Regions from separate parts of the Clostridium beijerinckii genome, predicted to be linked through region 1. Evidence: predicted binding sites of a transcription regulator. Region 1 holds the regulator's gene; each other region holds the start of a gene.

What was found. The regulator Rex, encoded in region 1, represses fermentation and respiration genes when NADH is low (regulators of the CRP and FNR family bind a similar motif). The targets are predictions, from matches to a motif close to ATTGTTAANNNNTTAACAAT.
Region 2: the regulator Rex is predicted to act here: its motif matches at 7,940-7,959, upstream of PZA12_RS18460 (acetyl-CoA C-acetyltransferase).
Region 3: the regulator Rex is predicted to act here: its motif matches at 7,420-7,439, upstream of PZA12_RS22225 (sn-glycerol-1-phosphate dehydrogenase).

The regions. Positions count from the first base shown of each region.
Region 1 is NZ_CP144906.1:324,249-334,683, forward strand. Features, by position in the region: gene PZA12_RS01540 (mannose-1-phosphate guanylyltransferase) at 18-1,085, shown strand; gene PZA12_RS01545 (zinc dependent phospholipase C family protein) at 1,695-2,276, shown strand; gene PZA12_RS01550 (redox-sensing transcriptional repressor Rex) at 2,811-3,446, shown strand; gene PZA12_RS01555 (short-chain-enoyl-CoA hydratase) at 3,822-4,607, shown strand; gene PZA12_RS01560 (acyl-CoA dehydrogenase) at 4,692-5,831, shown strand; gene PZA12_RS01565 (electron transfer flavoprotein subunit beta/FixA family protein) at 5,845-6,624, shown strand; gene PZA12_RS01570 (electron transfer flavoprotein subunit alpha/FixB family protein) at 6,647-7,654, shown strand; gene PZA12_RS01575 (3-hydroxybutyryl-CoA dehydrogenase) at 7,846-8,694, shown strand; gene PZA12_RS01580 (DNA-3-methyladenine glycosylase family protein) at 9,218-10,144, shown strand.
Region 2 is NZ_CP144906.1:3,983,863-3,994,297, reverse strand. Features, by position in the region: gene PZA12_RS18495 (MATE family efflux transporter) at 1-343, shown strand, start outside; gene PZA12_RS18490 (cation diffusion facilitator family transporter) at 756-1,937, shown strand; gene PZA12_RS18485 (NAD(P)/FAD-dependent oxidoreductase) at 2,234-3,445, shown strand; gene PZA12_RS18480 (MerR family transcriptional regulator) at 3,994-4,416, opposite strand; gene PZA12_RS18475 (SDR family NAD(P)-dependent oxidoreductase) at 4,644-5,408, shown strand; gene PZA12_RS18470 (hypothetical protein) at 6,012-6,368, shown strand; gene PZA12_RS18465 (LysR family transcriptional regulator) at 6,860-7,750, opposite strand; gene PZA12_RS18460 (acetyl-CoA C-acetyltransferase) at 7,989-9,167, shown strand; gene PZA12_RS18455 (epoxyqueuosine reductase) at 9,360-10,391, shown strand.
Region 3 is NZ_CP144906.1:4,882,568-4,893,002, reverse strand. Features, by position in the region: gene PZA12_RS22260 (sensor histidine kinase) at 1-601, shown strand, start outside; gene PZA12_RS22255 (response regulator transcription factor) at 767-1,453, shown strand; gene PZA12_RS22250 (sigma-54-dependent transcriptional regulator) at 1,650-4,319, shown strand; gene PZA12_RS22245 (PTS sugar transporter subunit IIA) at 4,712-5,128, shown strand; gene PZA12_RS22240 (PTS system mannose/fructose/N-acetylgalactosamine-transporter subunit IIB) at 5,152-5,625, shown strand; gene PZA12_RS22235 (PTS mannose/fructose/sorbose/N-acetylgalactosamine transporter subunit IIC) at 5,666-6,427, shown strand; gene PZA12_RS22230 (PTS system mannose/fructose/sorbose family transporter subunit IID) at 6,455-7,312, shown strand; gene PZA12_RS22225 (sn-glycerol-1-phosphate dehydrogenase) at 7,461-8,837, shown strand; gene PZA12_RS22220 (HAD-IIA family hydrolase) at 8,839-9,675, shown strand; gene leuS (leucine--tRNA ligase) at 9,739-10,435, opposite strand, start outside.

The sequences.
Region 1 (10,435 bases):
CATGGAGTTGAAAATGCGTGATATACGGGCTGATTTTAGCTGGAGGTAAGGGCAGTAGACTATATCCTCTATCAAGAGCCGATCAACCAAAACAATTTTTAAAGCTAATTAACGATAAAAGTTTCTTAGTTAATACTGTTGATAGGATAATACCATTAATAGACAGAGATAATATTTATATTGTGACCAACATGGACTACAAAGAAAAGGTTAAGGATGAACTAATAGGAATTAGAGAGGAAAATATTTTTGTAGAGCCTGCTAATAAGGAAACTGCAACTTGTATAGGTTTGTCTGCAGTAAAATTATTAAAACAAGATGCTAATGCAGTAATGGTTGTATTACCATCAGATCACTATATTCAGGGTGAGAAGAATTATATAGATACTTTATCACAAGCAATAGAAATGGCAAATAGGAGAAGGTGTATCGTTACACTTGGGATTGAACCTAGTAGACCTGAAACAGGATATGGATATATAGAAATGGGGGAAAGAACTGCTGGAAGTATTCCAACTTATAAAATTGCAAGGTTTACAGAAAAACCAAATTCAGAGGTGGCTAAGGACTTTATATTAAAAGGAACTTATTTATGGAATTCTGGAATGTTTATATTTAGAGCTGATGTTATCCTAAGAGAAATAGAAAAATACTTGCCTAAATTGCATAAATCATTGATGGAAATATATAAAAATTTAGGAGAAGAAAATGAAGAGAATGTTATAAAAGAGCAATATGAACTTATAGACGGAATTTCTATAGACTTTGGAGTTATGCAAAGAACAAGAAAAGCATATGTTATTAAATGTGATTTTAGTTGGGATGATATGGGAAGCTTTGGCGCTTTAAGTAGGCTACTGAGCACTTATAGAAATAATAGTATATCTAAGAATGTTTATATTGACGATTGCGAGAATTGCTCTATATTTGGGGACAAGAATCTAATAATTGGGTTTGGAATAAAAGATCTAGTTGTAGTAGATGCTGGAGATGTCATTCTTGTAATGGATAAAAATAAGGATCAGGAAATAAAGCATTTATTAAATAGGCTAAACGAAAATAAAGAATATAATAAATTTCTATAGTAAGTAAGCTGTTTCGAGATATCTTAATGATATTGAAGCAGCTTATTTATCTTTGGAAATGCACTTAGAAAGCATGTGCAAGTTAGAGCAAGTCAATTATTAGAGGTATGAGTGAAGTTCAGTAGATAACAATGAAGGGGCTGTAGGAAGAACGATATTTAAGATTTAGAACAATAGAAGATCGTATACAAGAAATCTAGATACTTTCAATTAATGTATCAGGATGATATGATGATTTAATTGTTGAAATACAAAGTCGTTAGTATATTAAGTTATTAAATAGTTAGTTTAATAGTATAATTAATATCATGATTAATACTATAAATTATATGAATTAGTATATGAGGAAACCATATGAAATGTATGCTTAAACTATATTAAACTAATATTTTTGCTAATATAGTTTAATAAGTTATGAACTTTGATATTCTTGGGTATTAGTACATATAATACTTGAAGAAATCGATTAATAAAGTGTTGTAAATTTGAATCTAGAGTATTATTATAAGTGTACAAAACAAATTTAATTTATGAAAAAATAACGAAATGCCTAAATGAGGCATTTATAAAATATAAAATTTAATATGCAGAGGAAGTGGTCAAACATTGATGATCAATACTCATAAAATTATGGCAGAAAATATTATAAAATATGCTAATACAAAGAGTATTTATTTAATTAATAATAAAAGATTTATATGGGGGAACGTGAAACCTGATTGTGCGCCTAAATATAAATTTAAGAAACATTATTTTAATGAAAGTATAGATATGATTATTGAAAAGATTATACATTTATCATCATTATCATTGGAAGAAATATACTATGATATGACAATTGATAAGTTTAGTGAAGAGCTTGGAGTAATATGTCACTTTTTATGTGATTTTTTCTGTGCACCACACTATTATAGATGGGAATTTAAGAGTACGAGCGCTGTAAAACATCATATGATGTATGAGAAAAATTTAGCTAAGGTAGCTAAATCGTTTGATCCGACAGGAATTATAAATACACATGTAGATTCAAGTAATATAGAAGAGTTTATAATGCAGCTACAGAAGCAATATGACGGAACTATAAATTATTATAATGATTTAACCTTTTCGTATTATGTTTGCGATAGCGTATTAAATATGATATTGAACAATGCGTTTATCAATGAAAATAAGGTAATTAAAGTAATTTAATTTCTTAAGATAAGAAATATTTCAAAATGGTTGAAAAATTATTTTGAAATATTTTTTTGATTTTGTTAAAAGGTATAAAATTTTATAAAGATATTATTTAATATAAACAAAAATCATAATGTTAAAATAAAATTCTTGAACACATGTTTAAGTATTGATATTGTTATTATATAGAAAAGGTTAAAAATAAAGCGGTTTAAATTAAAAAAAGTGGTCAAAATATAAAAAAGTAAAATTTCATAGTAGTGAGTTTTCTGGAGACTTCTGCTGCTTATCAAGAGAAATTTTAAATTTATAGGCACTTTTGAATAAATAATTTAATTAAGCTTGACATAAAAATATAGAAATATGGTAGAATTATAAATTATAACAATTAATTAAAATTTAACAATGTGAATATAATTTTAAAATTGATTGTTAATAAATAGACTAATCATAATTAATAAAAGTCTAAATAGTAGTTATATAATTTAGTTTGATATAAATATTATAGGGTCGAAAAATATAAAAGTATTGAAATAGGAGAAAGTAGATATGGAAAAGCATAAAAATATATCGATGGCAGTTATCAAAAGGTTGCCTAAGTATCATAGATATCTTGAAGAACTTATGAAAAATGAGGTGGATAGAATTTCTTCAAAGGAATTAGGAGAAAAGATTGGCTTTACTGCATCACAAATTAGACAAGATTTAAATTGTTTTGGAGATTTTGGACAACAAGGTTATGGATATAATGTTAAGGAACTATATACCCAAATTAGCGCTATATTGGGATTAGACAGAGGTTATGAAGCTGCACTGGTTGGCGCTGGAAATATAGGGCAAGCAGTTTCGAATTATTCTAGATTTGAAAATTTAGGATTTAAGATAACAGCAATATTTGATGCAAATCCTAAATTAATAGGAATGAAAATCAGAGATGTAGAAATAATGGATATAGACGAAATGGAATTAGTACTAGAAGAACATAAAATAGATATTGGTATAATTTGTGTTCCTAGAAAAAATGCGCAAGTTGTCGCTGATGAATTAATAAGGGGTGGAGTAAGAGCAATTTGGAATTTTGCACCTGTAGATTTAGTAGTTCCAGATCATGTAAAAGTAGAAAATGTGCATCTAAGTGAAAGTTTATTGACTTTAATTTATTTGTTAAATGAGAGTGAAAGTTAAAAGTATAATAAACATATGCAATATATTATTTAAAGCTTGTTCAAAAAATAACAGATCAAATATATATATTTGTTTTTAGAAATAGATTTAAGAAAATTTTATCCAAAAGCTTTACATGAATAAAGTTTTCTTCTCTGTTTGGCATGAAAATAGATATATACCTTTGATCAGTTATTTTTTCATATACTTAAAAACTTATATTAATAACGCAATATTTTATTGCAAATAATCTAGGAACGTATTATAATTTTAATTGAGGCGTGAAGTCTTGATATTTTTTTAAACTTATTTGTTATATTATTAACAATTGGATAAAAAATATCAAAAATAGTGTGAAAATTAAAAAAATAAGCAAGTTTGAAGGAGGTCCTTAGAATGGAATTAAAAAATGTTATTCTTGAAAAAGAAGGGCATTTAGCTATTGTTACAATCAATAGACCAAAGGCATTAAATGCATTGAATTCAGAAACACTAAAAGATTTAAATGTTGTTTTAGATGATTTAGAAGCAGACAACAATGTGTATGCAGTTATAGTTACTGGTGCTGGTGAGAAATCTTTTGTTGCTGGAGCAGATATTTCAGAAATGAAAGATCTTAATGAAGAACAAGGTAAAGAATTTGGTATCTTAGGAAATAATGTCTTCAGAAGATTAGAAAAATTGGATAAGCCAGTTATCGCAGCTATATCAGGATTTGCTCTTGGTGGTGGATGTGAACTTGCTATGTCATGTGACATAAGAATAGCTTCAGTTAAGGCTAAATTTGGTCAACCAGAAGCAGGACTTGGAATAACTCCAGGATTTGGTGGGACTCAAAGATTAGCAAGAATAGTTGGACCAGGAAAAGCTAAAGAATTAATATATACTTGTGACCTTATAAATGCAGAAGAAGCTTATAGAATAGGTTTAGTTAATAAAGTAGTTGAATTAGAAAAATTGATGGAAGAAGCAAAAGCAATGGCTAACAAGATTGCAGCTAATGCTCCAAAAGCAGTTGCATATTGTAAAGATGCTATAGACAGAGGAATGCAAGTTGATATAGATGCAGCTATATTAATAGAAGCAGAAGACTTTGGAAAGTGCTTTGCAACAGAAGATCAAACAGAAGGAATGACTGCGTTCTTAGAAAGAAGAGCAGAAAAGAATTTTCAAAATAAATAATTTTTTAATAATTAGTTAAAAATCTATTAGAGATTTATATATAGTTTGTATCAAATAGGTTTAATTAACAAGGAGGGTAATTTAATGAATTTCCAATTAACTAGAGAACAACAATTAGTACAACAAATGGTTAGAGAATTCGCAGTAAATGAAGTTAAGCCAATAGCTGCTGAAATCGACGAAACAGAAAGATTCCCTATGGAAAACGTTGAAAAAATGGCTAAGCTTGGAATGATGGGTATCCCATTTTCTAAAGAATTTGGTGGAGCAGGCGGAGATGTTCTTTCATATATAATTGCTGTGGAAGAATTATCAAAAGTTTGTGGTACTACAGGAGTTATTCTTTCAGCACATACATCATTATGTGCATCAGTAATAAATGAAAATGGAACTAAAGAACAAAGAGCAAAATATTTACCTGATCTTTGCAGTGGTAAAAAGATCGGTGCTTTCGGATTAACTGAACCAGGTGCTGGTACAGATGCTGCAGGACAACAAACAACTGCTGTATTAGAAGGAGACCATTATGTATTAAATGGTTCAAAAATCTTCATAACAAATGGTGGAGTTGCTGAAACTTTCATAATATTTGCTATGACTGATAAATCTAAAGGAACTAAAGGAATTTCTGCATTCATAGTAGAAAAGTCATTCCCAGGATTCTCAATAGGAAAATTAGAAAACAAGATGGGTATTAGAGCATCTTCAACAACTGAATTAGTTATGGAAAACTGTATAGTACCAAAAGAAAACTTACTAAGCGTAGAAGGTAAGGGATTTGGTATAGCAATGAAAACTCTTGATGGAGGAAGAATTGGTATAGCAGCTCAAGCTTTAGGTATTGCAGAAGGTGCATTTGAAGAAGCTGTTAACTATATGAAAGAAAGAAAACAATTCAATAAATCATTATCAGCATTCCAAGGATTACAATGGTATATAGCTGAAATGGACGTTAAAATTCAAGCTGCTAAATACTTAGTATACCTAGCTGCAACAAAGAAGCAAGCAGGTCAACCTTATTCAGTAGATGCTGCAAGAGCTAAATTATTTGCTGCAGATGTTGCAATGGAAGTTACAACTAAGGCAGTTCAAATCTTTGGTGGATATGGATACACTAAAGAATACCCAGTAGAAAGAATGATGAGAGATGCTAAGATATGCGAAATCTACGAAGGAACTTCAGAAGTTCAAAAGATGGTTATCGCAGGAAGCATTTTAAGATAGGAGGACTTTTAGAATGAATATAGTAGTTTGTGTAAAACAAGTTCCAGATACTACAGCAGTAAAAATTGATCCTAAAACTGGTACATTAATAAGAGATGGTGTTCCATCAATAATGAACCCAGAGGATAAACACGCTTTAGAAGGTGCATTACAATTAAAAGAAAAAGTTGGAGGAAAAGTTACTGTAATAAGTATGGGACTTCCAATGGCTAAAGCAGTATTAAGAGAAGCATTATGTATGGGAGCTGATGAAGCTGTCCTATTAACAGATAGAGCACTTGGAGGAGCAGATACTTTAGCTACTTCAAAGGCACTTGCAGGAGTAATAGCTAAATTAGATTATGATTTAGTATTTGCTGGAAGACAAGCGATTGATGGAGATACTGCTCAAGTAGGACCAGAAATAGCAGAACATTTAAACATTCCTCAAGTAACTTACGTTCAAGACGTTAAAGTTGAAGGAAATACATTAATAGTAAATAGAGCACTAGAAGATGGACATCAAGTAGTAGAAGTTAAAACTCCATGTCTATTAACTGCAATCGAAGAATTAAATGAAACTAGATATATGAATGTTGTAGATATATTCGAAACTTCAGATGATGAAATCAAAGTTATGAGCGCAGCTGATATAGATGTAGATGTAGCTGAATTAGGGCTTAAAGGCTCACCTACAAAGGTTAAGAAGTCAATGACTAAGGAAGTTAAAGGTGCAGGAGAAATCGTAAGAGAAGCACCTAAAAATGCAGCATACTATGTTGTAGGAAAATTAAAAGAAAAACACTACATCTAAGATAATAGGAGGGTAATTTATTATGAATATAGCAGATTACAAAGGCGTTTGGGTCTTTGCTGAACAAAGAGAAGGCGAATTACAAAAAGTATCTTTAGAACTACTTGGTGAAGGTAGAAGAATTGCTGATGAATTAGGAGTAAATCTTACAGCTTTATTATTAGGTAGCAACATAGAAGGATTAGCAAAAACTTTAGCAGAGCACGGTGCAGATGAAGTTTTAGTTGCTGATGATAAAAACTTAGAACACTATACAACTGATGCTTACACAAAAGTTATTTGTGATTTAGCAAATGAAAGAAAACCAGGAATATTATTCGTAGGAGCTACTTTCATCGGAAGAGATTTAGGTCCAAGAATAGCTGCTAGATTATCAACAGGATTAACAGCAGACTGTACATCAATTGACGTTGATGTTACAAATGGCGATCTTTTAGCTACAAGACCAGCATTTGGTGGTAACTTAATGGCTACAATTGCTTGTCCGGAACATAGACCACAAATGGCAACAGTAAGACCAGGAGTATTTGCAAAGATTACAACTGATCCATCTAAATGTAAAATTGAAAAAGTTGATGTTAAATTAGCAGATAGCGATGTAAGAACTAAAGTTTTAGAAACTATAAAAGCTAAGAAAGATATCGTTGATATAGCTGAAGCAGATTTCATCGTATCAGGTGGTAGAGGAGTTGGAAACAAAGAAAACTTCCAATTACTTAAAGAATTAGCAGAAGCTTTAGGCGGAACTGTAGCTGGATCAAGAGCAGCTGTAGAAAAAGGATGGATTGATGGAGCATATCAAGTAGGTCAAACTGGTAAGACTGTTAGACCTCAAATATATATAGCTTGTGGTATTTCTGGAGCTATCCAACACGTTGCTGGTATGCAAGATTCAGATTTAATCATTGCTGTAAATAAAGATGATTCAGCTCCAATAATGAAAATTGCTGACTATGCAATAGTTGGTGATCTTACTAAAGTAGTACCAGAATTAATAGCTCAAGTTAAAGAAATAAAGAGCGCTGAATAATTATTCGGTTAATTTAGATATATTTTTGTTAGATTGTACTATTGAAAGTTAATAATGTAACATTAAAGATAATTAATTAACAATATTATTCAATAAGTAACAATTAGATAATTATGAAGTTAATCCTTAGTTAAAATACATATTTTAGCTAAGGATATCTATAATGAAAAGATTTAGAGGAGGAATAATTCATGAAAAAGATTTTTGTACTTGGAGCAGGAACTATGGGTGCTGGTATCGTTCAAGCATTCGCTCAAAAAGGTTGTGAAGTAATTGTAAGAGACATAAAGGAAGAATTTGTTGACAGAGGAATAGCTGGAATCACTAAAGGATTAGAAAAGCAAGTTGCTAAAGGAAAAATGTCTGAAGAAGATAAAGAAGCTATACTTTCAAGAATTTCAGGAACAACTGATATGAAATTAGCTGCTGACTGTGATTTAGTAGTTGAAGCTGCAATCGAAAACATGAAAATTAAGAAGGAAATCTTTGCTGAATTAGATGGAATTTGTAAGCCAGAAGCGATTTTAGCTTCAAACACTTCATCTTTATCAATTACTGAAGTTGCTTCAGCTACAAAGAGACCTGATAAAGTTATCGGAATGCATTTCTTTAATCCAGCTCCAGTAATGAAGCTTGTTGAAATTATTAAAGGAATAGCTACTTCTCAAGAAACTTTTGATGCTGTTAAGGAATTATCAGTTGCTATTGGAAAAGAACCAGTAGAAGTTGCAGAAGCTCCAGGATTCGTTGTAAACAGAATATTAATCCCAATGATTAACGAAGCTTCATTTATACTACAAGAAGGAATAGCTTCAGTTGAAGATATTGATACAGCTATGAAATATGGTGCTAACCACCCAATGGGACCTTTAGCTTTAGGAGATCTTATTGGATTAGACGTTTGCTTAGCTATCATGGATGTTTTATTCACTGAAACAGGTGATAACAAGTACAGAGCTAGTAGCATATTAAGAAAATATGTTAGAGCTGGATGGCTTGGAAGAAAATCAGGAAAAGGATTCTATGATTATTCTAAATAATATCATGAATATATGGAAAAACTCAAGTTTATGCTTGGGTTTTTTTATTTTTAGGGAAATATATAAATAACTACTAGATTACATAAATAATTTTAAACTAAAGAATATTGTAAAATTCAACAAAACATTTTATTACTGTTAAGTAAGTGATATAATATATTAAATAATAACTATTTTCTTAAGATTAATTGCATAATTTAATTGAAATATTGGATATTAAAAAAATAAATAGTTAAAAGATATAATATAGGTGGCATACATCAGAAAATGGGCAATATAAACTGTGACATAATCTTTAGAAAAAAACCTTAGTGTAGAATATATTATTTAAAGAAGAATATATGAATGAAATAAGTTTAAACTAAAGTTAATATGATATTATGTTTATTAATGATTTCACTAAAGAGATAAACATATAATTTGAATATTCATAATCTGAGAATAGGATTCATCAATATCCATACTAGACTATAAGATGATAAAAACTAAATAATTTTATACTGTAAGGGAGACGGATAATAAAATGGATTATAAATTTGTAGAATTTTATGATAATTATTTAATAATAAAAGAATTAAGCAATTTTAAATTAAAACATATATTTGAGTGTGGGCAAATTTTTAGGTTTGAAGAGATAGCAGAAAATAATTTTATTGTAATTGCATTTGGAAGATTAATTGAAGTTAAAGAAGACGGAAATGATGTAATAATTTACAATTCTACAAAGGAAGATTTTCAAAATATTTGGCTTAAGTATTTTGATTTAGATAGAGATTATTCAGTTATAAAAGATGAACTTTCAAAAGATGTTTTACTTAAACAAAGTATTGAATTTGGATATGGTGTTAGAGTTTTGAATCAAGATCCATTTGAAATGCTGCTTAGCTTTATTATTTCAGCGCGAAATAATATACCATCAATAAAGAAGACTGTAAATAAAATATCTAATAAATGGGGAAAAGAAATTATTTATAAGAATAAAACTTACTATGCGTTTCCTAATATAGATGAAATAAAAGATGCTACATTAGAAGAAATACAGGAGACAGGAGCATCTTTCAGAAGTAAATATATTTTTGATACAATAAAAAATGTATATAATTCTAAAACAGCAAAAGAGGACCTGAAAGCAAATGATACAAATGAATATATAAAGTATGATCTAGATTATATTAAAAATTTAGATGATGATGAATGTCACAATGCACTTCAAGAATTCAAAGGTGTAGGTTCAAAGGTAGCTGACTGCATAATGTTATTTTCAATGGAAAAGACTTCAGCATTCCCAGTAGATGTATGGGTTAAACGTGCGATGATTCATTTTTATGGGGCAGAGGATGCGTCTCTAAATAAAATTAGAATTTTTGGAAGGAACAAGTTTGGTAAATTAGCAGGTTTTGCGCAGCAATATTTATTCTACTATGCGAGAGAGAATAAAATAAATGTATAGGATAGAATAAAAAAGTTTATTATAGAATGAAAAGTCTAGGATTTTATTTCCTAGACTTTTTATTTTGTCAAGAAATATTAGAATAATATGTTCAATAATGTTAATAATTTATCATTGATGTAATAATATAAATGTCATATAAATCCCTTGATATAACTAATATAATGGTAAATAAACAGATCTGAAAAGAAGTGGAAATACAAGAAAAAACTTTAACTAAAGTAGCTGAGAAATACCAATATATACATATGAAAATAGAACGTATATTAAGAAAATTTAGAAAATTTAAAT
Region 2 (10,435 bases), 1.9 Mb from region 1:
TTTTAGAAATGTAATTATTCATCTGTTTTCTAATGATTCAGCAGTATTAACTGTTGGAGTTTATATCATGACAGCGATGCTTATTTCCGCATTTTTCAATGGATTTACTACATTATTTACAGGAATTTTTCAAGCATCAGGTCAAGGAATACCATCTACAATTATGGGAATTACACAAGGAATTCTTTTTATTCCTGTCATAATAGTATTGAATAATTTCTATGGATTGCATGGTGTTATATGGTCTATGACCATTACAGAAATAATTACCTTTTTAACTGGAGCGATACTATATATTATTTTTAATAATAAAATAAAAAATAATCAAGTAGTAGCAAACTAGGATTAATAAATATTGTGTCTGTATAACTACCTAGATTTAATAAAGTAAGGTACATGAAAATAAATAACAAGTACGAAATTGCCATGGAAAATACACTGGCAAATGGATTTGTTATTTATTTGATTGTGCATAAATATAATAAGCGAGTAAGGAAAATGGAGTATCAACTTATTACTAATACGCTGAACCGTACTATAAATAAATGAGCTTTTTTGCCGATAATTTGCTCTAAATATATAATAAGCAGCTCATTAGCATATGAGCTGTTTATTATACTGTATAAGGAATTTTATGGTATAATATTTAATAATACGCTGAATTATTGAGTAAGTTTATAGTGTTAATTTATTGATTAAACGCATATATAAACATACGTGGAATAAATAAGATAAAACGGTGGAAGGCGAAATATATGAAATCTATTTTTGATTTTTTAATAAGAAAATTTGTTAAAGACCACAAAAATGTAAATTCCCAATCAGTAAGGCAATCTTACGGGACTCTTGGAGGAAATGTCGGGATAATAATAAATTCTTCTATTCTTATTCTAGAAATTGTTATTGGTTTATTTCTAAATAGTATAGCCATTACAGCAGATGCTTTTCATAATCTTACAGATGCATTATCTTCGTTAGTTACAATATTTAGTTTTAAACTTGCAAATCGTCCGGCAGATGATAGGCATCCTTTTGGCTATGGAAGAATAGAGTATATAACTGCGCTTTTATTTTCTGGGGCCATACTTGTAGTAGGATTTGAATTTCTAAGAAGCTCATTTTTGCGTGTTTTACATCCCGTAACTATACCTTTTGATAAAGTAAGTTTTATTTGCATGCTTTGTGCAATACCATTGCAAATTTTTCTTAATAGATTTACAAATTATATAGGTAATGTTATTGATTCATCTGCACTCAAAGCATCAGCATTAGAATCCTTTACTGATATCTTAGTGCTATCTATGGTTACATTTTCTTTGCTTATTACAAAGTTTACAACCTTTCCCATTGATGGATATATAGGATTCATTGTATCTCTTTTTATTCTCCATTCAGGTATAGAACTTGGAAGAGAAATGCTTGGTACTATAATTGGGAAGGCGCCAGAAAAGGAATTTGTTGAAGAGCTAAAAAGCAGCGTAATAAGTTATAAATATATATGCGGAGTACATGATCTTGTAATTCATAATTATGGTCCTGGTAGATATATGGCTTCTTTGCATGCTGAGGTTCCAAGCAATATATCTATTATGGAACTTCATGATGTTATAGATAAGGCTGAGAAGGAAATTGGTAAACGAATGAATGTATATCTTTCAATTCATATGGACCCAATTAATACAGACAGCCCTGAGATTACAGCCTTAAAAGAAGAAGTTTATGAAAAGATTAAAGTAATAAAGGGTATAGTATCTATGCATGATTTTAGAGTTGTTGGAAAAAGTGAAGAAAAAACTATATTATTTGATGTGGTATTGGACAAGACTAGTTTTAAAGATAGCGAAAAAAAGGAACTACAAGCTCAAATACAAGATGTGATATATAATATTAATCCTTCTTATAGGAGTATCATTACTTTCGATAGAGAGTTTTACTAAATGATATACAAAATAAATGCTATAAATAGCCTTAAACATTGATATAAAATGTTTAAGGCTATTTATAATTTTTTGGAGACGATGCTTCTACTCCTCAATGGAGATTACATCTACATAATCTTTATAAAAAACTACCTACTCCATTAAAAAGAGCACATAAACGAGTAATGCTTGAAATATGACTTCTGATGCTTGACGTCATGTGTACTAATTTATTGTTATACATATTAAAAGTATTTTGGCAAATAATAATTTTATTATAATTTAGTTAAAACTTAAGGGAGTAGATAGTTATTATGAATATACAGTATGTGCAGGGAGATTGTTTTTTTAGAAGAATTAATAAACTTAAAAAACAATATGAGTATCTAACAGAAGATATTAATACAGAGGTTATAATAGTTGGAGGGGGAGTTACCGGAGCAATCTTAGGGTATTATTTTACTAAAAATAATATTGATGCTGTTATTCTAGAGAAATCAAGAATAGCTCATGGCAGTACTAGCATAACTACTTCACTTCTTCAATATGAACTCGATAGTAAGGCTATGGAATTAAAAGCCTATACGTCTATAGATAATGTTATAAAGTCATATAAATTAGGAATGAAAGCATTAGATGAAATAGATGAATTTATAAATGAGTACGGAAATACATGCGAGTTTAAGAAAACTGATAGCTTCCTGTATACAGATAAAAAGATTGAGATAAAGGAAATTGAGCAGGAATATAAGATTAGATATGATGCTGGATTTCCGGTAGAATTTATTGATGAAACTAATAATCCTTTTTCTTTTGATGTAAAGGCTGGAGTACTTAGCAAAGGTGGAGGAGCGCAATTTGATCCATATAAATTTACTCATGCACTACTTGATTCAAGTTGTAAAAAAGGATTAAGAGTATATGAAAATTCAGAATTAACATGTATTAATTACACTGAAAATGAAGTTATATCAGAAACAGTGTATGGACATAAAGTTAGAGGTAAAATTTTATTAGTCGCAACAGGATATAATACTGAACTTTTTACAAAAAGAGCATTTGGAATCAAAACCACAGCATTCAATATAGCAACAAAACCAATAGAAAACCTTAGAGAAATCTATAAGGGTGTAGTAATTAGAGATAATGAGGTTCCATACAATTATTTTAGGACTACTAATGACAATCGGATAATAATTGGAGGAAAAGATATAAATTTTATGCCGGACATATTTAATGAGAAATTATGTGAAAAACAATATGATAAATTAGAACAAAGACTTAAAAATTTATTTCCGGACTTGAATATAGAAATAGATTATAGGTATTGTGGAGCATTTGCATCAACACAAGATAATTTAGGCTTTTTAGGAAAGGACCCAAACAATAAAAAATTATGGTATTGCTTAGGCTATGGAGCAAATGGTATTTTATTTGCTATACTGGGTGGAATTATGCTTAGTCAATTGTATTTAGGAACAGCTTCTGAAGATTTGAAACTTTTTCAGGTTAATAGATTTGATTAATGTATATATTTCAATATAAGCCGCCTATGATAATAACTTAGATTGTTTTATATCTGGAAAAAAGAATTATAAGAACTATGTAGCAGAAATTTATATGACTATACAAACTTTTTAATCAGTAAAAAGAGTTTAGAATGATAAAGAGTGAACTATATCATAAGTAAATAAGATTTATAGTCTGAGGTATTTATATGACTTGCTTCGGACTATTTTCATAGGTAAAAATACCGTATCATAAGTAATGTGAAATTAGTATATAACAATTAATAGTTAGCAGAATTTAGCGTATATGTTTTAATAATATCTTCTTGAAAAATTGTAAATAGCTAATTTTAGTAGAAGAAATAATGGTTAGACATTGAATATTTCATCTATTATAATTTTTATAAGGAATTACAACATATTTACACATGAACCACTTTATAACTTATTATATATTTATAGGAGAACAGTTTTAAATACAAATATGCACCATTAAAACTGTTTTCATAGATACATATATAAATATTTAGAGGAAGTATTAGGTTTAAGTAGAACAAGTCTGATTACTATAGTAAGTTATTTTCACGTTTTTCATCATAAAATTTTTTTCTTTCTGCGTTAATAATTTGGACTGAGTCAGGAGATGAATACCTTTCTATTTTAAAATGAATAAGGTCTAAATTTTCATTGAGTTCATTTATTTGATTTAAAATTACTTCTTGATGTTTTAAAAGTAATTCTTTTCGTGAATCTATGGTGCTAGTACCTTCCATGCAGAAATCAATATACTTTTTTATATCTTTAAGTTGCATGCCAGTATTCTTTAAACAGCAAATTGTTCTAAACAGACCTACGTCTGATTCAGTAAAAACTCTGTTTCCTGACTTATTTCTCATGACAAATGGTAGAAGTCCTTCTTTGTCATAAAAACGAATTGTATATATAGAAATTCCAAACATTTTTGATATATCTTTTATTGTATAAGTCAATTTTAAAATCCCCCTTTAAAATTTATAAAAAAAAAAGCTTGACCTAGAGATATCTCTAGGTATTAACATGAGTATAAATCATAGGAAATTAAATTTCAAGTAACTTATACCTTCTTGGATTAACATTAAAACTGATGACTAATACTATCTTTGAAGTATAAGTAGCAGTATAAATAATGAGATATTAATTTCTAAATGGTTAATAAATATTTAAAGGAGAGGTTTTTATGAACCCAAATAATAAAATTGCATTAGTTACAGGTGGAAGTCGTGGAATTGGCAGAAATTCTGCAATAACATTATCTAAAAAAGGAATAGATGTAATTATCACTTACAATAATCAAAAAGAAAAAGCAGATGAAGTTGTAAAAGAAATTGAAGCAAATGGTGGTAAAGCTGCTGCTATTCAGCTTGATGTAAGTAATATATCTTCCTTTGATTCCTTTGCATCTAAGTTATCAGATGTTTTAAAGGATAAATGGAATAGAGAGCAGTTTAATTTTTTAATTAATAATGCTGGGATCTCAAATCACACTCCTATTTTAGAAGTTACAGAAGAGGAATTTGACAAAATAGTTAATATACACTTTAAAGGAGTTTTCTTTTTGACACAAAAACTAATTCCGCTTATTGCTGACAAAGGTGGAATTGTGAACACTTCAACAGGATTAACTCGCTTTACATTCCCAGGTTCTGGACTTTATGCTTCAGCAAAAGGTTCAGTAGAAGTTTTTTCTAGATATTTAGCTGTAGAATTAGGAGCTAGAGGTATAAGAGTGAATACTATAGCGCCTGGAGCTGTTAACACTGAATTTAGTGGAGATACTTATATTAAAAATCCAGGTTTGAAAGATATTGTTGGTTCTCATGCTGCACTCGGAAGAATTGGAGAAGCTTCTGATATTGGAGGTGTTGTCGCTAGTCTATGCACGGATGAAATGGGATGGGTTACAGGTCAACGTATTGAAGCATCTGGCGGTACTTTACTATAATTAAAAGATACTATTCTTGATCAACAAGAGCTTATAAGCTTGCGTTGATTAAGAGTGTATATATGGATTCTTTTTAGGATAAGAAATCCATAGTTACTCCGTTGGCATCTGTTTCGCTAAATACCGATGTAAAAGCTACAGATAATAATACTCTGATTGGACTAAAATCTATATTATGAGATTTTAGATAAAAGGAGTAATATGCGTTGACTAATTTGAAAAGTAAAGTGACGCTGGTAACCTTTCGACACTTGATATTACGGAAGAACAATTTGGCAAATAAACATGCGGAAATATGTTTTAAAACCATATAGTATATAATTCTAGTTGCTTAGGCAACTGGTATCACTATAATTTTATAATAGTTAAAAAATTAGTAGCTATCCATGAGTAATCATTGGGCTACTATTTTTTTGTTTGGAGTGATGAAGTCCAATTTGGGCTAATAACTTGATTGATAGTCATTGTTATAGATGGTAAATTCGTGAATTAACAGTAGATTGGATATACTCTAATTTCATTACTACATTTGATAAATAGCATGGGGTTTAATTAAATTTATGGTATTATATAGTATATGAGAAAATATTGGAGGAAATAAAATTGAAAAATATTATTATCATCGCCAAAGTAATAGTAGGGGCTAGACCAAATCCCTTTGGAATGGATGGAGGATTAAATATTTTTAAAAAATCTCTTTCTGAAACTCTGAAAGAAAAGTTAAATCAAAAATTGAAAGAAAAAAATATGGATTATAAAGTTCATGTTGATTCTACATATGATGACCTAAAAAATTTAATTCAGGATGAAGATACATTACTCTTAATATCTCCATATATAAAAGACAAGGTCGATATAGATGATATAAGTAAAAATAATTATTATATATTAAGCGAAAACAATTTTAATGATGGATATGTAGAAGATATTATTACCTACCTAGAAAATAAAAAACGTTGAATGGTAAATTAGGTCGACTATTAATAATGATAGGCTCAATTTAGGAGCAGTATCTCAAGGATCTAAATATATAGTAGAAGAAAAATATAAAATTTGTAAGAATCAAAAAATCCATGCGCAGTTTAAGTGTGACCTAAGTGATAAAATGAACAAATAAACCCACCAGAAAAGTCATATATTCTGATGGGTAAAATTTTATATAGAAATATAGATATCTAAACCAAAAGATATACTTTAATATTTGTGGATCCTACTAGAAATTATATACATGTTTGTGAAAGCGGCATTTGAAATTGAGTTGTGATTGGTTCTTAGTTGAAGGTTGTTCCATTTTCTGCTTGTCCCAAACTTGTTTTTGGAGCATGCAGAAATGGGTTCAACCTTCAACTTAGAACTATCCAGCGAAAATTTCATTAGTCCGCTGGAACAAATTTGTATCTAATTTCGGTTTTGCCACACATAAATATAATTTTAAAGCTGGATATCTATAGTTATTGAATATTAAAATCTTTTCTCACCAATTCAATAAATAAAGACATTGCAGGACTGATCCACTTATTCTTGTGATAAGCATATATTGCCGTGATTTTAGCATTTAAGTCGCCTGCTTTGAGCTCTTTTAATTTACCATTTTCAAGCTCCTCCTCTATTGTAAAACGAGGTAAAAACGAAATTCCAAGATTACTTGCAACACATTTTTTTATCGCCTCAATGCTGCCAAGTTCGATTGTGTTATCTAGGAATATATTTTTATCAAAAAAATAACTTTCAAGTATTTTTCGATAAATTGATTCAACTTCATTGATGATAAGGCTTGTATTTATTTTTTGGTTAGGCGTGCTGAAATCTAATTTTTCTTGTTCAAATTGCGGTGAGCATACTAAAGCTACATCAAAATCAGAAAGCTTCACAGCATTTAAACTTTCATTTTTACTTCCCACATTATACATCAAGCCAAGGTCTATTTCACCACTGGCTAACATATTTTTTATGTCATAGCAATTTAGCGCAACCATAGAAAGTCTTACATTAGGGGCTTTTTCCTTAAACATAGCTAATACATTTTGTAATTTATAAGACATTAAAGATTCTGCAACGGCAATTTTTAATTCTCCTGTGATGTTATCGCCATATTTACCAATGCTTTCAATCTTTTTCACTGTATTAAGCAATTCATCGGCGTATGGTATTAATTCTTTTCCTAAAGGAGTTAATACCATATTACGTCCAATTTTTTCGAATAATTTTATTGAGAGCTCCTGCTCTAGCTGCTGAATTTGTGAGGTAACAGTAGATTGAGTATACCCTAATTTCATCGCTGCATTTGAAAAATTACCTTCTTCTATAATACTTTTAAAAGTTTTGAAATGTCTTATATCCATTAATTTCACTCCGATCTTTATGTTAATTCAATAATATATCGAAAAAATCGAATTGTCAATTGGAATATATCAATTTTACAAATATATAATCATCTGATAATATAAAGTCATAGAGCAGCTGCAAATTAAACTATTAAGTTTTATGAACATTCTTAAATAATTAATGCGAATAAATTTTTTATATCAAAATTTGTTAAAAAAATAACAAGTAAACTTTTCAATATGGGAGGAATACGAAATGAAAGATGTAGTAATAGTAAGTGCGGTAAGAACTGCAATAGGAGCTTATGGAAAGACTTTAAAAGATGTACCAGCAGTTGAATTAGGTGCAATAGTAATAAAAGAAGCTGTTAAAAGAGCAAATATTAAACCAGAGGAAATTAATGAAGTTATCTTTGGAAATGTGCTTCAAGCAGGCCTTGGACAAAACCCAGCAAGGCAAGCAGCTGTGAAAGCTGGACTACCTGTAGAAATACCTGCATTTACAATTAATAAGGTTTGTGGTTCAGGATTAAGAGCTATAAGTTTAGCAGCTCAAATTATAAAAGCTGGTGATGCTGATGCTATCGTAGTAGGTGGTATGGAAAACATGTCTAGTGCACCATTTTTACTTGATAATGCAAGATGGGGACAAAGAATGGGACATGGAGAATTCATTGATGAAATGATAAAAGATGGTTTATGGGATGCATTCAATGACTATCATATGGGAGTAACTGCAGAAAACGTGGCTGAGAAATGGAATGTAACAAGAGAAGAACAAGACGAATTTTCACTTTTATCACAACAAAAAGCTGAAAAGGCTATCAAGAGTGGAGAATTCAAAGATGAAATAGTTCCTGTAGTAATTAAAACTAAAAAAGGTGAAATAATATTTGACCAAGATGAATTCCCTAGGTTCGGTAATACTATAGAAGCATTAAAAAAACTTAAACCTATTTTTAAAGAAAATGGTACAGTTACAGCAGGAAATGCATCTGGATTAAATGATGGAGCAGCAGCGTTAGTAATTATGAGTGCGGATAAAGCTAAAGCTCTAGGAATAAAACCACTTGCTAAAATAACTTCTTATGGATCAGCAGGATTAGATCCAGCAATAATGGGGTATGGTGCATTTTATGCAACAAAAGCTGCCTTAGATAAAATAAATTTAAAAGCTGAGGATTTAGATTTAATAGAAGCAAATGAAGCTTATGCATCACAAAGTATAGCAATAGCTAGAGATTTAAACTTAGACATGAATAAAGTAAATGTTAATGGGGGAACCATAGCTCTTGGACATCCTATTGGTGCATCTGGAGCACGTATTTTAGTAACTTTGCTACATGCTATGGAAAAAAGAGATGCAAAAAAAGGACTTGCAACATTATGCATTGGTGGAGGTCAAGGGACTGCCTTAATAGTTGAAAGAGAATAATTATAATCATTAATTAGGATATGTGAAATAAATAACAATAACAATCAAGCATACTATATATGTTGCAATAATAAACTTACATTTATTATTCTAGTAAACAAAGAGCTCAATAAAGGGTTAAATACAGAAATTCAATTGCAACATATATAATTTATTATCTTTTTACCTAACCTAAGAAAGGGTGTAGAGAAAATGACTTTATTAGCAGATAAAATAAAAAGTGCAGCATTAAATTTAGGATATGAAAAGTGTGGAATCATTAAAATATCTGATATAGATGGCTATAAAGAAAGACTTGATGAACGGGTTGAACGTGTTCCAGAGTCCAAAGGTTTTTATCAAGGTCAATATCGTTTTACACAATTGCAAGATACTTATCCTTGGGCAAAATCAATTGTAATATGTGTGAGAAGATATGGCAAATATCATATTCCAGAACATTTAAAAGGCATGATTGCAAAATACTATTTGGTTGATGCAAGAAAAGATAAGAATTCTAAAGATTTTCAAGACAGTGTAAAATTTGAAGAATATATGCAAGAGTTAGGGCTTAGAGCAGAAACTGAAAGAGGTTTTGGACTTGTGCCACTACGCTTTGCAGCTATGAAAGCTGGACTTGGAATAGTTCGAAAGAATAATTTCTTTTATACTGAAAATGGCTCATCAGTGTATTTGGATGCATGGCTTATTGATAAGGAATTAGAAGCAGTAGAAATACCAAATGTAAGACCTTGTTCCGATAAATGCAATCTATGCATGAAGGCATGCCCTTCAGCTTCATTATCAAAACCATATACAATGAATCCTATAGCATGTGTATCTTGTATAACTACATTTATGGGAAGAGATATGATTAATGAAAAATATAGAGAAGAAATAGGAAATTGGGTTTATGGTTGTGATGCCTGCCAAGATGCATGCCCTATGAATAAAAATCGTTGGCAGGAAACAGAAGAATTTCCTAATCTGCAGGAATTAAGTGAACAAATATCTCTAGAAAAAATAATCAAAATGGATTATAAATTTTTAGAAGAAGTTATGCAGCCTAAGTTTTGGTATATAGATAAATCAAGTGTTTGGAAATGGAAAGTTAATGCTATCAATGTAATGGTAAATGACTATAAAGAGCAATATAAAGAACATATACTGTATGCTTGTAATGATAGTAATCCAAAGGTACGAGAAATGGCAGAGTGGGCAATTGAAAAATTGAACTTAAAATAATTTTTTAAAACCAAAGAAGTTATTTAATGATGGTCGCTTACGCT
Region 3 (10,435 bases), 990 kb from region 1:
AGATGGTGTTGTTACTTCACCAGATAAAGTGAACAATTATCTAAATATAATTCATAATAATACTACTTATATAAATAACCTTATTGATGATTTGTTTTTATTTTCAAAATTAGATATGCAAAAGTTAGATTTTAATTTTGAGATAGTCAAATTTAAGGCATTTATGAGTGACCTTATGGAAGAGTTTGATTTTGTTCTTAAAGAAAAGGATATTGAATTTAAATTTGAAGATAGGTTGTCGGAAGAATTAGAAATTAACATAGATGGAAAAAGAATATATCAAGTTATTAGGAATGTTATAGGGAATGCTATAAAATATGGAAGGCAAAAAGATTCAATAATTAAAGTAGAATTAAGTAATAATAATGAATGGATTAAAATAGAAATTAAAGATAATGGTCCTGGGATTCCAGAAGATAAACTTTCAAATATATTTAATAGATTTTACCGTATAGATACAGAACGTACAAAAGACTTTATGAGTACAGGTTTAGGACTTGCAATTGCAAAGGAAATGGTAGAAGCTCATGGAGGAAAAATTTATGCATCAAGTATAATGGGGAAAGGAAGTACATTTACTATAGAGCTACCAATAAAGTGAAACTTTTCAGGTGGAGAGAACTATAGTTGAATTTATACCAACAAGGGGCACAATGCTCAGTAGTGTGCAGCTGTTATCTCGTGATTAAATAAAAGGAGTGATACGGATCATAGATATCTGACGTTGTGTCATTTAAAGGCATAAATAATAAAGAGGAGGAAGCATATGAAACAAATATTAATTATAGAAGATGATATAAATATCGCTGAACTAGAAAAAGAATATCTTCAATTAAATGGTTATAAAGTGGAAATAATTCAGGATGGTATTCAAGGATTAAAAAAAGCTCTTATTGGTACATATGATCTTATAATAGTTGATTTAATGCTGCCAGGTAAAGATGGGTATGAAATAGTAAGAGAAGTTAGAGAAAAATATGAAATACCTATAATAATAGTATCAGCAAGAAGTGAAGATATTGATAAAATAAAGGGCTTAGGATTTGGTGCAGATGATTATTTAACCAAACCTTTTAGTCCGGCAGAATTAGTAGCCAGAATAAAGTCTCATATGCTTAGATATGAGAGGTTATCAGGAAATAGACCCCAATTCAATATTATTAGCCATAAAGCATTGGAGATAAGAACAGATTCACATAAAGTTTTTGTAAATGGAAAAGAGGTTATTCTTACTACAAAAGAGTATGAGCTTATGGTATTTTTAGCTTCTAATCCAAATATAGTTTTCACTAAAGATCAATTATTCGATAGAATATGGGGAGAGGATTATTATGGAGATACAGCAACTGTAGCAGTTCATATACAAAAGTTAAGAAAGAAGATTGAAAAAGATCCAGGAAATCCAGAGTATATTGAAACCCTTTGGGGAACAGGATATAGATTTAATTCATAAACTCCATATTGATTTATTTGGATTTCAATCACATGATTTGGAGTTAGAGCTAACGAGGAAAGTTTTTGATTATTATAATTGAAGTATAATTATAATTTTAATTTAGAATTATATAAGAGCGGTAACACATATATTACAATAGGTAGAAATAATTTAATAAATAATTTGAAAATGTTAAAAGGGATTGGGCTATTGTATGATTATAAAACCAGAAAATAATAAATTGAGTAGAAAAGATAGAGTGTATGGAAGGTTAAAACAGCTTACAGCTGAGACTGCTTTTGATAATGACTTAATAGAGAAAATAGGATTTGAAGCAAGTTATATAGCTGAAGAACTAAAAATATCAAGAAATAATGTTAGTAAAGAATTAAACTGTCTTGTAAATGAAGGGAAGGCAGTTAAGATATTGGGCAAGCCTGTATTATATTTAGATAAAGATTATCTAGAATCTACTTATAAAATAAAGATAAACGAACCAATAATAAAAGAATATAATTTCTTTAGAAAAATTATAAATAAAGAGCTAAATTTAGAGTCACAAAGTAAGAATATCATGGAAGTTTGTAATACTAATGAAATTAATAATAATTTAGGAAATACAAAAAATAAGACTAAGGATATATTTGAAAATATAATAGGAAATAAGGATTCCTTAAAATCACAAATTAAACAGGCAAAAGCAGCAATATTATATCCAACTAGTGGATTACATACATTATTAATTGGGCCTACTGGAGTTGGAAAAACTACTTTTGCAGAAATGATGTATAGATATGCTATAAATGTAGGGACACTCGAAACTAACGCACCATATGTTATTTTCAATTGTGCAGATTATGCAGAAAATTCTCAATTATTATTATCACATCTGTTTGGACATGCAAAGGGTGCATTTACAGGAGCAGATAAAGAAAAAAAAGGGTTAATAGATGAAGCTAATAACGGAATTCTCTTTTTAGATGAAGTTCATCGTTTACCACCAGAAGGGCAAGAAATGTTATTTTCATTAATAGATAGGGGCAGCTATCGTAGATTAGGAGAATCTGAAAATACAAGAAGAGCTAATATATTGTTTATAGCAGCTACTACTGAAGATCCTAAATCTACTATACTAAGTACTTTCTTAAGAAGAATTCCAGTAACTATTAAACTACCAAGTTTAGATGAACGTTCCTTAAAAGAGAGAATGAAACTTATTTATGAATTTTTTAAAAACGAGTGTCTTAAAATTAAGTCTCAATTAAAAGTATCGAAAGAAGTTTTAAAAGTGCTGCTGCTTTACAAATGCCCAGGTAATATAGGCCAACTGAAAAATGATATCCAGCTTATTTGTGCCAATGCATTTGTTGAATATATAACACAAGATCAAAAATACGTACACGTTAAGTTATCACAGCTTTCACAGCGTTTTAAAGAAGGATTATTTACAATAGAGGATAAAAGGCAAGAACTTTTTAAATATTTTGATTTAAATGACTTTGAGTCCATAACATTTAATAGTTCCAATGAGGAATTTGATGATAGCTTAAATGGCTTAATGCTTTATGATAAATATGATACTGAAGAAGATTTCTATGATGTTATGTTAGAAAGAGCACAAAAGTTTTATGAAGATGGCTTGTCTGTAAACCAAATTAGGGAGAATATAAATAATCAAATTCGAGATCGTTTTAATAACTCACCACTATCAGAAAAGTCTCAAAATTTAACTATAAATAAAGAAGTCTTATCAAAAATTGTAACGCCTGAAATCGTTAATATTATAGAAGAATCATTTTTTGAAAATGAAGATTATTTTGCTAATAGTACAGATACAAAGTTAATTTATAGCCTGGCGTTGCATATTGAAACCCTTATAGAACGTTTAAAGTCAGGAAATGTAACAATTTATCCAAACTTAGAAAGTTCTTATAAGGAGCATATAAATGAATACAATATAGCTGAAAGAATAAAATTGAAAATTGAAAAACAGTTTTCAATTAAAGTACCTAACGATGAAGTAGCATTTATAACTATGTTTTTATATTCAGTAAATACAAAAAGAGCGTGTGGAAATATTCAAGTTTTAGTTATTGCTCACGGGAATGGGACTGCGACTAATATGGTAGAAGTTGCAAAGGCACTTTTAGGCTGCAACTGTATTCATGCATTGGATATGCCGTTGGAAGAAAAGGTGGAGATAGCCCTAAGCAAGGCTATAGATATGGTTAAAGAAATCGATTGTGAAGGAGGAGTTCTTTTATTAGTAGACATGGGATCACTAACCACATTTTCAGATATAATTGCAGAAAAAACTGGTATAAAAACACAAATGCTGAAAATGGTTAGCACTCCAATGGTTATTGAGGCTGCTAGAAAGGCAATGATGCCTGATATAACTATGGATATATTAGTTGAAAGTGTAAAAAACGTAAGCTCATTAATTGGAGACGGTATAAAAATAAGTAATCCACCAATGGAAGTTGAATCAGAAAATATAAATTGTAGAGATTATGCTGTGAGCATGCTAGAAGAAATATTAACTTTTTTAAGTGCTAAAAAAGCGTCTAAAACGTTAGATGAAGTTTTGAAAAATATAGCGTCTATTTATAACAAAGACATTGATGATGCCATGTATATTAAGTTTTTATTTCATTGTTCATGTATGATTGAAAGAGTTATAAGAAATGAGACATTGCCGTATAAAAAATTTCATCAAATTAAAGCTGCAAAAGAGCAACTTTTTGAGGTTGTAAAAAATAATTTTATTATAGTTGAAGAAGTATTTGGAATACACATTCCTAATGGTGAACTAGCATATATAGTTGAAATGGTGGATATTAATTTTGATTTAAACAATATTAAAATTGAAGAAGATGTTTAACAGTAAGTTAAAGTTACTGTAATTTATCCGATAGCTAGCATCCGTAACACTCCTGGACGAGGTGCCCCTTGAGCTTAATAAAAATATAATAGTAATACTAAAAAGTCTAAATGTGTATTTGCATTTAGACTTTTTTAAATACACATTAAATACACATTAAATACACATTAAATACACATTGAATACACATGCTGATTTTTAAATATTAAATTATCAAATAAATAAATTTTTTTATGATGAGAAATATTGTATTAACTAAAAAATGTGCAAGAGCATAGTGTCCAGAATGGTTCAAATACTATGCTATATATAGTGAGACGCTTTAAGTTAATTATTGGCACGATAGTTGCTTGTATATAAGGTATAAAGAAAAACAAGAGGAGGTGAATCTTATGATAGGAATTTTACTCGTCACTCACGGAAAATTTTCAGAAGAAATATTAAAAAGTGCTGAGCTTATTGTAGGAAAACAAGATAAGATATTAACTTTAGGACTTGAACATGGAGATAGTATTGAAGTATTAGGAGACAAGGTTAGAGAATCTATTAAATTGTTAGACAACGGGGAAGGTGTTTTAGTACTGGCAGATCTGTTAGGTGGAAGTCCTTATAATGTTGTTGCTTTAAATTCAAATAAAATAAGTAATATTAAATTTAAATGTATAACAGGTGTTAATTTACCTATGTTACTTGAAGCAATTACTATGAGAGAATCTTATGAGTTAGATGAATTGACGGCGCATTGCATGGAAGCAGGGGTTATGGGAGTAAAAGAATTATTTAATGAATTAAATACATTATTAAAATAAATGGAAAAAGGGAGAGATTATATATGTTAAATATTGTTCTTACAAGAATTGATGATAGGCTAATACATGGTCAAGTTGCAACTGCATGGTCCAAAATTACAAAGGCAACTAAAATTATAGTAGTAGATGATGCAGTAGCACAAGATTCATTTATGCAAATGGTTCTAAAATCTGCAGCACCTAGTTCACTTAAAGTGGAGATATATGGAGTAGATGATGCAGTTAAAATTTTAAATAAAGATGACGATGGTGAGAGAATATTGATTTTAGTTAAAGCTCCTATGACTGTCCTTGGTCTTGTAAAAGCAGGAATTGGAATTAAGGAGTTAAATCTTGGAGGAATGGGAGCACGACAAGGAAGAAAACAACTATATAAAAATATTTCAGTTTCTGATGAAGAAAGAGAATCGTTTAGGGAACTTATGAGATGTGGTGTAAAGGTTTTTATGCAAATTGTCCCTGATGCAAAACAAATAACATTAGATAAATTATTATAGAAGTGATTAGTAATTAAATTATAATTTAGGAGGAATTTATATGCATGTTACGATTCTACAAGCGGTATTAATAGGGTTATTTTACTATATTTCATGGAGTCCATGGTTTACTTATGTTGGATTTTTTACATTTAATAGGCCTTTAGTAGCAGGACTAATAACAGGAATAATATTAGGACAACCTCTGGAGGGAGCATTAATAGGTGCAGGTATAAATGTTATATATCTAGGATTTATATCAGCGGGTGGAGCTCAAATGGGTGATCCATCATTTGCAGGATATGTAGGTACTGCATTGGCTATAACTTCCGGCTTAGATGTATCAACTGCTATGGCAATTGCAGTTCCACTTGGAACTATAGCTACAGTATTATGGATAGGAAAAATGACAATTAACTCATTTTTTGTTCATTGGGCTGATAGAGAGGTAGAAAAGGGGAATATAGATTCACTCAGTCTCATAAATACAATACCGCCGCAAATAGTATTATTTTTACTTAGCTTCATTCCAGCTGCATTAGTAGTATATTTCGGTCCCGATGCAGTGTCTGGAATGTTAAGTGTTATGAATGATAGTGTATTGCATGTATTTAATGTAATAGGAGCAATGTTACCAGCATTAGGTATTGCAATGAACTTAAAACTAATAGGAAACTCATTTACAATGCCGTTTTTTGTACTAGGGATTATAATGTCAGTATATTTTAAACTTGATATAGTTATCATTTCTATAATAGGACTAGTAATTGCATTAACAGTAACTGCAATAAAAGGCAATAATTCATCACCTAATAATGCATAGAAGAAAATTTACAAGGGGGGAATATACATGTCAAATATAAAGATTATACCTGAAAATAAATCAATTGATGATAATAAAACTAAAGTTTTAGATAAAAGAGATGTAATAAAGTCATGGATTAGATGGTTTTTTTTCGCACAATCAAATTATAATTACGAAAGATTACAAGCTACGGCTTTTGCACATTCCATGTTACCTGTAATAAAAAAATTGTATAAGAGTAATGAAGATAAAAAGGCAGCAGTACAAAGGCATTTAGCTTTTTTTAATACAGAACCTATTTGTGGATCAGTTATACATGGTATTACTATAGCCATGGAAGAGGAGAAGGCTGGTGGTAATCCAATTAATGATGAAGGTTTTAATGCGATAAAAACAGGATTAATGGGGCCCCTTGCAGGTGTTGGTGATACATTGACACAGGGAATTATTACACCTATTTTGCTTGCAATATGTATAGGAATTACAAATACTAAGAATATTTTTGGTCCAATTATATTTTTAATAGCACAATATGCAATAATGACTAGTATTTCATTAAGTTTATGGATGAGCGGATACAATCTTGGTAAGAAAGCAGTAGAACAAATATTACAAGGTGGGAAAATTAATAAAGTAATTGAGACTGCATCAGTACTTGGAACTCTCGTAATGGGAGGACTAGTTGGAAGATTTATTACTTTACAAACTAATTTGAGTTTTAATATGGGAGAAGTTAAATTTAGTTTGCAAACAGATTTATTAGATAAATTAATGCCGGGGTTAATACCATTTGCATTAACGTTGATTGTATTAAAAATGGTAAGAAGAGGGACATCTCCAATTAAATTAATGGTTGTGCTTATACTTGCAGGAGCAATTTTAGGAGCCTTAGGTATATTTTAATTAATAAAAATAAATATGTATGCTGCAATTTTGTACTTCTTTAGAAGTATATTTAGTTACTTATGAATCAAGAGTTTCAGACATATACAAAGTATTGCAACATACTCATTGTTAATTAAGCAAAAATATTAATTAGGAAGTGATATGCATGGAGTTAAATATAAACAATGTTAGTGATTTAAAAATAGATGATTTTCTAAAAAGTGGATTAAAATGCACATGTGGCAGAGCACATAATATAGGTTTAGAACGTGTATTAATAGAAAAAAATGCAATTAAAAAAGTGCCTGATATATTGAGAGATTTAGGATTTAAAAATGCATTAGTTGTAGCGGATAAAAATACTTATAAAGCAGCTGGAAATCTAGTTGAAGCTGCATTGAAAGAAGGAAAATTTGAGTATAAAAAATTTATATTTGAACCAGAGGATGATCTTGTTCCGGATGAAAGTGCTGTAGGTAAACTATTTATGCAGTTTGATAAAGATATAGATGTTATTTTAACAATAGGCTCAGGTACATTAAATGATTTAGGCAAATTTGTTAGTCGTAAACTAGAAATTTCATCAGTTATTGTGGCTACTGCACCATCTATGGATGGATTTGCATCAAATGGTTCTGCATTAATAGTTGAAAATCTTAAAACTACTTATCAAGTTGATGTGCCTAAAGCAATTATTGGAGATGTTAATATATTGAAAGATGCACCTATGGAAATGATTCTAGCTGGATTTGGAGATATTGTTGGAAAGTATTCTGCATTAAATGATTGGAAACTTAGCAAGATTATAAATAAAGAATATTATTGCGATGTAACAGTTAAAATGGTAGAGGATTCTATACAAAAATGTATGGATAATTCAGAGAAAATGATAAATAGGGATGAAACGGCAATAAAAAATCTAATGGAAGCATTAGTTCTAACTGGAATTGCTATGAGCTTTGTTGGCAATTCAAGACCAGCTTCAGGTTCTGAACATCATTTAGCTCATTATCTAGAAATGATGTTTTTATTTGAAGGTAAAAAAGCTGTGCTTCATGGAACAAAGGTGGGAATATCTACAATCATAACTACGAAATTACGTGAAATATTATCTGAATATGAAATTAATTTTGATCAAGCTATTAATAAAGCTAAGCTATTTGATCAAGACCAATGGGAAAAAAATATTAAACAATTTTATGGAAAAGCAGCACCTGAAATTATCAAAACAGCTGCAAAAGAAAAAAGGAATTCTATAGAAAGTAGATTAGAAAGAATTAGCAGCATTAGAGAAAACATTAATGAAATAAAAGATGTTATTAAAGATATCCCGACAGCAGGGGAAATAAAAGCTATTCTTAAAAAAGTTGGTGCAGCAGCTGAACCAGAGGATGTTGGAATTGAGATTAAAACGATGTTAGATGCAACAGTAATGGCTAAAGAGGTTAGGCCGAGATATACAATTTTAAGTTTTTTAGGTGATTTGGATTTACTAGATGAATTTTCATATAAGATTAAAAATTATTTAGCTGAGAGGGCATAGCATGTTAAATAAATATTTAGATATAAAAGAGGATGAGAGAACATTATTAAAAAAGATAAAATGTTTTATTCTTGATTTAGATGGAACAGTATACCTAGGTAACACATTATTAGACGGATCTATAGAATTCCTAAGAATATTAGATGAAAATAATATAAAGTTTAAATTCTTTACAAACAATTCTTCAAAAAATGCTGAATTTTATATAAATAAAATAACTAATATGGGCTATGACGTAAAGGATGACATGATGATGATATCTAATGAAGTAATAATTGATTATATAAAAAGAGAATTTCAAAATAAAAGAGTATTTGTTTTAGGTAACGAATATTTAAAAAAAGATTTTGTAAATTCCAATATTAATATAGTAGGAGAAAATGCAGAGGTGGTAGTAGCAGGATTTGATACTTCATTAGCTTATAAAAATGTTTCAAAAGCATGTGACTTTATTAGAAATGGAGCTACTTTTTTGGCGGTAAATCCAGATTTCAATTGTCCTATAGAAAATGGTTTTATGCCAGATTGTGGATCTATATGTTCAATGATTACTGCATCTACAGGAGTGAAACCTACATTTTTTGGTAAGCCGTCTTCTTATACTTTGAATTATATACTTAAGAATATGAAACTTAAAGAAGAAGAAGTTGCCTTTGTAGGAGATAGGTTATATACAGATATTGCTATAGGAAAAGGCAATAAGGCAGTTACAATTCTAGTCTTGACAGGGGAAACTCAAATGAAAAATCTAAAGGAATCTGAAATACAGCCGACTTTAATATTTAATTCACTTAAGGATATTGGAGGAATATTTAATAGTATAAATTTTGATAGTTAAGCAAGGGGATAAGTAGGAATAAGGAAAAGTCATAAATAAAAAAGTGGCCAAGTGGCCACTTTTTTATTTTACAACTATATTAACAAGTCTTCCTTTAATTACAATAACTTTAACTATAGTTTTACCTTCAGTATTTTCTTTAATAGTCTCATTTTCTAATGAAGCAGATTTTATACCTTCTTCATCTAAATTAGAAGCTACCATGATTTTAGTCTTTATTTTACCATTTATTTGGATTGCAATTTCGACTTCATCTTTAACTAAAGCAGCAGGATTAAATTCTGGCCATTTTTCATTAAAGATTGTTGAATTATTTCCAAGTAAGCTCCATTGCTCTTCAGCAAAGTGAGGAGCAAATGGTGCAAGTAGTTTTATGAAATCAACTATAGTTTCTTTTAAGAAGTTTGCGTTTTTAATATTTTCTTGAGTGTACTTATTAAGAGCATTTGTAAGCTCCATAAGTCTTGCTATTGCAGTGTTAAATTGCATTTTATCTCCGTCTTCAGTAACACCTTTAATAGTATTATGTTTCCAGAAGTTTAATTCTTTTTCAGCTGAATCAATAGAATCTTTAGTGCTCTCATTTGAATTTATTATATTTCTGCAATTTTCAAGGATTCTTTCAATTCTATCCACGAATTTGCCAACAGATTTTATTCCATCGTCGCTCCAAGCTCCACCTTCAGTATAACCAAATCCAAACATTAAATACATTCTAAATACGTCAGCGCCATATTCTTTAATATAATCATCAGGAGAA